One region of the Pseudomonas sp. LjRoot277 genome, then DNA from elsewhere that is predicted to be linked to it. Evidence: predicted binding sites of a transcription regulator. Region 1 holds the regulator's gene; the other holds the start of a gene.

The links. The regulator sigma-54, encoded in region 1, starts transcription at its own class of promoters, with help from an activator protein. The targets are predictions, from matches to a motif close to ANTGGCATNNANNTTGCTNT.
Region 2: a site for sigma-54 is predicted at 1,994-2,013, ahead of flhA (flagellar biosynthesis protein FlhA). Genes of this name have one in related genera too.

What each region holds. Positions count from the first base shown of each region.
Region 1 covers NZ_CAXURI020000001.1:5,859,912-5,864,333, reverse strand. Annotated here, with positions in the region: gene rapZ (RNase adapter RapZ) at 1-562, opposite strand, end outside; gene ptsN (PTS IIA-like nitrogen regulatory protein PtsN) at 565-1,029, opposite strand; gene hpf (ribosome hibernation-promoting factor, HPF/YfiA family) at 1,042-1,350, opposite strand; gene ACSQ87_RS27340 (RNA polymerase factor sigma-54) at 1,425-2,918, opposite strand; gene lptB (LPS export ABC transporter ATP-binding protein) at 3,103-3,828, opposite strand; gene lptA (lipopolysaccharide transport periplasmic protein LptA) at 3,828-4,376, opposite strand; gene lptC (LPS export ABC transporter periplasmic protein LptC) at 4,363-4,422, opposite strand, start outside.
Region 2 covers NZ_CAXURI020000001.1:1,863,527-1,867,948, reverse strand. Annotated here, with positions in the region: gene flhA (flagellar biosynthesis protein FlhA) at 1-1,975, opposite strand, end outside; gene flhB (flagellar biosynthesis protein FlhB) at 2,238-3,377, opposite strand; gene fliR (flagellar biosynthetic protein FliR) at 3,381-4,163, opposite strand; gene fliQ (flagellar biosynthesis protein FliQ) at 4,167-4,422, opposite strand, start outside.

The DNA of each region.
Region 1 (4,422 bases):
CGTCGAACACCAGATCAGCGTCAACCGGCATGCCACGCTTGAAGCCGAAAGACTCCACCAGAAACGCCGTACCGGGTTCCGGCTGGTTAAGCAGGCGCAGCTTGATGGTATCTCGCAGCTGATACAGGTTCAGGTTGGTGGTGTTTACTTTGAGATCGGCGAGGTCGGCAATCGGCCCGAGCAGGGCGGTCTCATCGTTGATGGCCTCGGCCAGCGAGCGATTGGCATTGCTTAGCGGGTGACGACGGCGGGTTTCCGAGAAACGTTTGAGCAAGGTTTCTTCATCGGCGTCCAGATAAAGCACATCACACTGGATGTGCCGGCTGCGCACTTCTTCCAGCAGTTCGGGAAACCGCGACAAATGACTCGGCAAGTTACGCGCATCGATGGATACGGCAACCAGCGGTTGTGCCAGCTCGGTGTGAATCAACGCGCGTTCGGCCAGTTCCGGCAACAGACCGGCGGGCAGGTTGTCGATGCAGTAGTAGCCGTTGTCCTCGAGAACATCGAGTGCGGTACTTTTACCTGAGCCGGAGCGGCCACTGACGATGATCAAGCGCATGATTAATGACCGTTTTGCTCGTCCAGGACAACCTGATACAAGGCTTCATTGCTCGGGGCGCTGCGCAGTTTTTCGCGCACTTCCTTGCGGTCGAGCATGCTGGCGATCTGGCGCAGTAACTCCAGGTGCGCATCGGTAGCGGCTTCCGGGACCAGCAGAACGAACAGCAGGTCAACCGGGGCGCCGTCGATGGCGTCGAAATCTATGGGTGCATCAAGGTGCATCAGGGCGCTGATGGGTGAGGTACAGCCCTTCAGGCGGCAGTGGGGAATGGCGATGCCGTTGCCAAAACCGGTTGAACCGAGTTTTTCACGGGCAATCAGAGCCTCGAAGACATCTTGCATCTCCAGATCCGGCACTTCTTTGTGGATAAGGTTGGCAATTTGCTCGAGGGCTTTCTTTTTACTGCCGCCCGGCACGTTCACGAGGGAACGGCCGGGGGTCAGGATACTTTCAAGTCGGATCATGGGTTGGGAGTGTTAACGACCGGTCGCGCCCTGAAGGAGGCTTTGGGTCTTTTCCTTATGCTTTTTGAGTTGTTTATCCAGCTTGTCGGTCAGTGCGTCGATCGCCGCGTACATATCGGTATGCTCCGCGTTTGCGACCACTTCATTGCCGGGAATATGCAGCGTGGCTTCGATTTTCTGCTTGAGCTTTTCGACCGTCATCGTGACCTGCACGTTGGTGATCTTGTCGAAATGCCTCTCTAATCGTTCGAGTTTTTCGCCGATGTAGGTGCGAAGAGGTTCGGTCACTTCCAGTTGGTGTCCACTGATGTTGACTTGCATACAGCTTCTCCTTCGTTGCCAGTGCATAAAGCGGCAGGCAGAAATGCCTGCCACTGGAACGCTGTGGCGTGGCTCTACATCAACCGCTTACGTTCGCTCGAAGGCGCGATCCCGAGGGATTCGCGGTACTTGGCGACGGTGCGGCGAGCCACCTGAATGCCTTGTGCCTCCAGTAAACCAGCGATCTTGCTGTCACTCAACGGCTTTTTCTGATTTTCCGCGGCAACCAGTTTTTTGATGATCGCGCGGATCGCCGTGGACGAGCATTCACCGCCCTCGGAGGTGCTGACGTGGCTGGAGAAAAAGTATTTCAGTTCATATATGCCCCGTGGGGTATGCATGAATTTCTGCGTGGTCACCCGTGAAATCGTCGACTCGTGCATGCCCACCGCTTCGGCGATGTCATGCAGGACCAGCGGTTTCATGGCTTCGTCGCCGTATTCAAGAAAGCCGCGCTGATGCTCGACGATCTGAGTGGCGACTTTCATCAGGGTTTCGTTGCGGCTTTGCAGGCTCTTGATGAACCAGCGGGCCTCTTGCAACTGATTGCGCATGAAGGTGTTGTCGGCGCTGGTGTCGGCGCGGCGTACGAAACCGGCGTATTGAGCGTTGACCCGCAGTCGTGGCACGGATTCCTGGTTCAGCTCCACCAGCCAGCGCTCGTTGTCCTTGCGTACGATCACGTCGGGAACGACGTATTCGGCTTCGCTGGACTCGATTTGCGAGCCTGGGCGCGGGTTGAGGCTCTGCACCAGTTCAATCACCTGGCGCAGTTCGTCTTCCTTGAGCTTCATGCGACGCATCAGCTGGCTGTAATCGCGGCTGCCGAGCAGGTCGATGTAATCGGTGACCAGGCGTTTGGCCTCGACCAGCCAAGGCGTCTTGGCGGGCAACTGGCGCAATTGCAGCAGCAGGCATTCGCCCAGGTTGCGGGCGCCGATGCCGGCCGGTTCGAATTGCTGGATGCGGTGCAGGACGGCTTCGATTTCGTCCAGTTCGATGTCCAGTTCCGGGTCGAAGGCTTCGAGAATCTCCTCGAGGGTTTCGTCCAGGTAGCCCTGATTGTTGATGCAGTCGATCAGGGTCACGGCGATCAGGCGATCGGTGTCGGACATCGGGGCCAGGTTCAGTTGCCACAACAGATGGCTTTGCAGGCTTTCGCCGGCCGATGTCCGGGTGGTGAAGTCCCACTCGTCGTCATCGTTGCTCGGCAGGCTGCTGGCGCTGGTCTGGTAGACGTCTTCCCACGCGGTATCGACGGGCAGTTCGTTGGGGATGCGCTCGTTCCAGTCGCCTTCCTCGAGGTTATCAACCGTCGGGGCGGTTTCCTGGTAGGAGGGTTCCTGAATGTCGACGTTGGGTTGCTGTTCGGCTTTGTCGGCCAAGGGGTCGGCGTTATCGAAGTCGTCGCCTTCTTCCTGGCGTTCGAGCATCGGATTGGACTCCAGGGCCTCCTGGATTTCCTGTTGCAGGTCCAGGGTCGACAATTGGAGCAGGCGGATGGCCTGTTGCAGCTGCGGTGTCATCGTCAGCTGCTGGCCCATTCTCAAGACTAGCGATGGTTTCATGGCAGGGGCTTAACACCTTATTCGCCGGCGCACATGCGCCATCCACTACAGGGCGCCGGAGCGCCAAACATAAGCAAATTATATGCCCGAAACTGCAGCGTTTGCCTAGAGCGCTGTAACAATAAAAAAATGTTGATTTTTTATCGAGACAAGCGCCCGAGCAACCAGCCAGACACCTCAGTGCTTACAGGCGGAACTCATGGCCCAGATACACTTCCTTGACCAGGTCGTTGGCCAGGATGGTGGCAGAGTCACCTTCGGCGATCAGCTGGCCATCATTGACGATGTAGGCGGTTTCGCAGATATCCAGGGTTTCACGGACGTTGTGGTCAGTGATCAGCACGCCAATGCCCTTGGCCTTGAGGTGATAGATGATCTGTTTGATATCGCCCACCGAAATCGGGTCCACGCCGGCGAACGGTTCGTCGAGCAGGATGAATTTCGGGTTGGTGGCCAGTGCCCGGGCGATTTCCACGCGGCGGCGTTCACCACCGGACAGGCTCATGCCGAGATTGTCGCGGATGTGGCTGATGTGGAATTCCTGCAACAGGCTTTCCAGCTCTTTGCGACGACCGCCCTTGTCGAGTTCCTTGCGGGTCTCGAGGATCGCCATTATGTTGTCGGCTACCGAGAGTTTGCGGAAGATCGATGCTTCTTGCGGAAGATAGCCGATGCCGGCCTTCGCACGACCGTGCATAGGCTGGTGGCTGACATCCAGGTCGTCAATCAGTACGCGGCCCTGATCGGCCTGTACCAGGCCGACAATCATGTAAAAGCAGGTGGTCTTGCCGGCGCCGTTGGGACCCAGCAGGCCGACGATCTGACCGCTGTCGATCGACAGGCTGACGTCGCGCACGACCTGGCGGCTCTTGTAGCTCTTGGCCAGATGCTGAGCTTTCAGAGTTGCCATTACTGGGCCTTTTGCTCGTCGGTTTTCTTCTTCGGCTGGATCACCATGTCGATGCGCGGACGCGACTCGGTGACCTTGTTGCCCGTCGCGCGACCGGCGCTCGCAAGCTTTTTGACCGTGTCGTAGACGATTTTCTCGCCTTGGGTGACGTTGTTGTCCTTGTCGATGACTTTCGCCTTGTCGATCAGCACAACGCGGTTTTGCGAGGCGTGGTACTGAATAGTCACTCCCCAGCCCTGAACAGGCTTGGTGTCGCCCTGGGTTTGCAGTTGCTCGAAATAGGCGAGGTTGCCCACCGAAGTCACCACGTCGATGTCGCCGGTCGGGGTGCGGGTGATGGTCACAGTATTACCTTTAACGATCATCGAGCCCTGAGTGATGATCACGTCACCTTTATAGGTGGCAATGCCATTCTTGTCGTCCAGCTGGGCGTCGTCGGCCTGGATGCGGATAGGCTGCGCTTGATCGGTCGGCAGAGCCCAGGCGCTCACGCTTCCCAGTGCTGCGCTCAGACCGAGCAAAATAGGGAGGGTTTTAACGAGCCTCATACTGTCCTCTTACGTTAGATAGCAGGTGTATCCTGCTTTCTTTCAA
Region 2 (4,422 bases), 4.0 Mb from region 1:
CTTGCATTTCCTGACGCTGCGCCGCATCGATCAACGAGCGCTGCAGTTTCTCAGCCATGCTTGGCTCCAGCAGAACACCCTCTTCCGAGCCTTGTCCTGCCTTCTGAAGACTATTGAGCAATATTTGTTCCAACCTTGGCTCCAGCGTGATCACTGGTAGCTCGGAGTCAGTCCCTACAATGCTTTGGACGATTGCGCGGGATACGCCGACGCGCACCGCGGCCACCAGCGCGGCAGTATCTTGACTCTTGCTGGCATTGTTCGCGATGGCTTCGGCAATGCTGCGAATGTCCCGTACTGGCACCTGTTCGGCCAGCAATGCCTGCAATACTTTGAGCAGCTGCGACAGAGACACCACACCCGGCACCAGTTCTTCGGCCAGTTTTGGCGAGCTTTTGGCCAACAATTGCATGAGTTGTTGCACTTCTTCGTGACCGATCAACTCGCTCGAGTGCTTGTACAAAATCTGGTTCAAGTGGGTTGCCACCACTGTACTGGCATCGACCACGGTATAACCGAGGGATTGTGCCTGGGCACGCTGGCTGATTTCGATCCAGACTGCCTCCAGACCGAAAGCCGGATCTTTGGCGGTAATGCCATTGAGCGTACCGTAGACCTGCCCCGGGTTGATCGCCAGTTCGCGGTCCGGGTAAATTTCCGCTTCAGCCAGGATCACCCCCATCAGGGTCAGGCGATAGGCACTCGGCGCCAGGTCGAGGTTGTCACGGATATGCACGGTCGGCATCAGGAAGCCCAGGTCCTGGGACAGCTTCTTGCGCACGCCCTTGATCCGCGCCAGCAACTGACCACCCTGATTGCGGTCCACCAGCGGAATCAACCGGTAGCCGACTTCCAGGCCGATCATGTCGATCGGAGTGACGTCGTCCCAGCCAAGCTCTTTGGTTTCCTGAGCGCGAGCCGGTGATGGCAGCAGTTCCTGTTGACGCTTGACCTCTTGCAAGGCCTGAACCTTGACCACGTTCTGCTTCTTCCAGAACAGGTACGCACCGCCGGCCGCCAGGGCCGCCATGCTGAGAAAGGAGAAATGCGGCATGCCCGGCACGAGGCCCATCACTGCCATCAAACCTGCCGCCACGGCCAACGCTTTGGGCGAGGCGAACATCTGGCGATTGATCTGCTTGCCCATGTCTTCCGAACCGGAAGCACGGGTCACCATGATCGCTGCAGCTGTAGATAAAAGCAGTGATGGCAATTGCGCCACCAAACCGTCACCGATGGTCAACAAGGCGTACACCCGACCGGCATCGCCGAAGGTCATGCCGTGCTGGAAGATACCGACTGCCATGCCGCCGATCAGGTTGATGAACAGAATCAGCAGGCCGGCAATGGCGTCACCGCGAACGAACTTGCTGGCACCGTCCATGGAACCGTAGAACTCGGCTTCCTGGGCCACTTCCATCCGGCGCAGTTTGGCCTGGTTCTGATCGATCAGGCCGGCGTTCAAGTCGGCGTCGATGGCCATTTGTTTACCGGGCATCGCATCGAGGGTGAAACGCGCACTCACCTCGGAAATCCGCCCGGCACCCTTGGTCACCACGACAAAGTTGATGATCATCAAAATCGCGAAGACGACGATACCGACCACGTAGTTACCGCCGATCACCACCTCGCCGAAGGCCTGGATCACCTTGCCGGCGGCGGCATGACCGTCCTGGCCGTGGAGCATCACCACCCGCGTGGAGGCCACGTTCAGCGCCAGTCGCAGCAACGTCGCCACCAGCAGAATGGTCGGGAACACCGCAAAGTCCAGTGGCCGCAACGCGTAAACACAGACCAGCAAGACGACAATCGACAACGCGATGTTGAACGTGAAGAACACATCCAGCAGGAACGGCGGCACCGGCAACATCATCATCGCCAGCATGACCAGCAGCAACAACGGCACACCCAGATTGCCCCGACTTAAGTCGGCAACGTTTGTGCGAGCACTGTTGAGTAACTGAGAGCGATCCACCGGTATTCCCCATCCCTTGAAGCAAACTTTTTGACGCCTGAAGCAGGCGCAGAGCCGCTATTGCAAGAAGCCTTCCAACTTTTGCCGAGACAGGGAATAGAGGGTTCTATTGAGTCTCGTAGCAGCTGTCGAGCCTGCGAGGCTGCGTTCGGTTTGGGCCGCATTCGGACGCAGCAGTCGTAAACCTTTTGCGAGGACTTCGGTCGAGCGCGACCCCGGCTCGAACGCAGCCTCGCAGGCTCGGCAGCTGCTACAGGCGCAATCAGGAATCGCGTCGCAGGTCCGGCGGAATCGGCAGGTCGTCCTTGAGCGGATCCGGGCGTTTGCCCTTGCCGGCGCGGTGCTGGCGGATCTGGTAGACGTAAGCGAGCACTTGGGCGACGGCAAGGTAAAGCCCGCCGGGAATTTCCTGATCAAGCTCGGTGGAGTAGTAAATCGAACGCGCCAGTGCCGGCGACTCAAGCAGCAGCACTTCGTTGGCCACAGCGATTTCACGGATCTTCAAGGCCAGGAAGTCGCTGCCCTTGGCGATCAGCATCGGCGCCCCACCCTTGTCCGGATCGTACTTGAGCGCTACGGCGTAGTGGGTCGGGTTGGTGATGACCACATCGGCGTCGGGGATCGCCGCCATCATCCGGCGCTGGGACATTTCGCGCTGCAGCTGACGGATCCGTTGTTTAACCTCTGGCTTCCCTTCCTGATCTTTATGCTCGTCACGCACTTCCTGCTTGGTCATCAGCAGTTTCTTGTGGCTTTCCCAAAGCTGCACCGGTACGTCCACCGCGGCAATAACGATCAGCCCGCAAGACATCCATAACGTACTCCAGCCCACCACCTGCAGGCAGTGAATGACGGCCAGCTCCAACGGTTCGTGGGCGATGCGTATCAGGTCATCGATGTCTGACGATAACACCTGCAGGGCCACAGCCAGGATGATCAAAAACTTCGCAAACGCCTTAAGCAACTCCGCCACCGCCTTGAACGAAAACATTCGCTTGAGGCCGGCGGCAGGGTTCATCCGACTGAATTTCGGTGCCAGGGAACCCGCTGCGAATAGCCATCCACCAAGGGAAATCGGCCCGATCAACGCTGCCAGCACCAGGGTGATCATGATCGGCTGAATCGCCAGCAAGGCCGTCAGCCCTGAACTCAACAGGTAAGTGCTCATGGAGCGCTGATCGAGAATGACTTCACGCGACAGGGAGAAATTCTGCCGCATCAATTCCATCAAGTCTTGCGCCAGCGCCCCGCCGAAAATCAGCAGCGCACCGGAACCCGCCAACATGATCGCCAGCGTGTTGAGCTCTTTGGAGCGCGCGATCTCGCCCTTCTCGCGAGAGTCCTTCTTGCGCTTCTCGGTGGGGTCTTCTGTTTTGTCCTGACCGCTTTCGCTCTCAGCCATGACTCAGCGCGCCCGTGCCAGTTCGCGTAACAACTGCAAGGCCTCGGAGGCCAGCGGTTGATACTGATTGATAATGTCCGCCAGCCCGACCCAGACGATGAATAGCCCAAGCACCAGCGTCAGCGGAAAGCCGATAGAAAAGATGTTCAACTGCGGCGCAGCCCGGGTCATCACGCCAAAGGCAATGTTGACCACCAGCAACGCAGTAATCGCCGGCAACACCAGCAACAGCGCGGCACCGAGAACCCAGCCGAGCTTGCCGGCCAGTTCCCAGAAATGATTGACCATCAACCCGCTACCGACCGGCAGCGTAGTGAAGCTTTCAGTGAGGACTTCGAACACCACCAGATGGCCGTTCATGGACAGGAACAACAGCGTCACCAGCATGGTGAAGAACTGCCCGATCACGGCCACCGACACGCCGTTGGTAGGGTCGACCATCGAAGCGAAGCCCATGCCCATCTGGATGGAGACAATCTGCCCCGCGACCACAAAGGCCTGGAAGAACAACTGCAAAGAGAACCCCAGCACTGCACCGACGAGGATCTGCTCGGCAATCAGCAGCAGCCCGCTCAAGTCCAGCGCATTGACCGGCGGCATCGGCGGCAGGCCGGGAGCGATGACCAACGTAATCGCCAGGGCGAAATAAAGGCGCACTCGCGTGGGCACCAGGGTCGTGCCGAACACCGGCATGACCATCAGCAAGGCGCCGACGCGAAACAGCGGCAGCATGAACGTCGCCACCCAGGTACTGATCTGGGTATCGGTCAGTTGGAGCAGCGACATGGTTTAGCCGATGACCTGAGGAATACTGCCGTACAACTGCAGGATGTATTCCATGAAGGTCTGCACCAGCCATGGACCGGCGACGATCAACGTCACCAGCATCACCAGCAGGCGCGGCAGGAAGCTCAGGGTCTGTTCGTTGATCTGCGTAGCGGCCTGGAACATCGCCACCAACAGGCCCACGAGCAAACTCGGAATCACCAGCACGGCAACCATCATGGTGGTCAGCCACAGTGCTTCCCGGAAGATGTCTACCGCA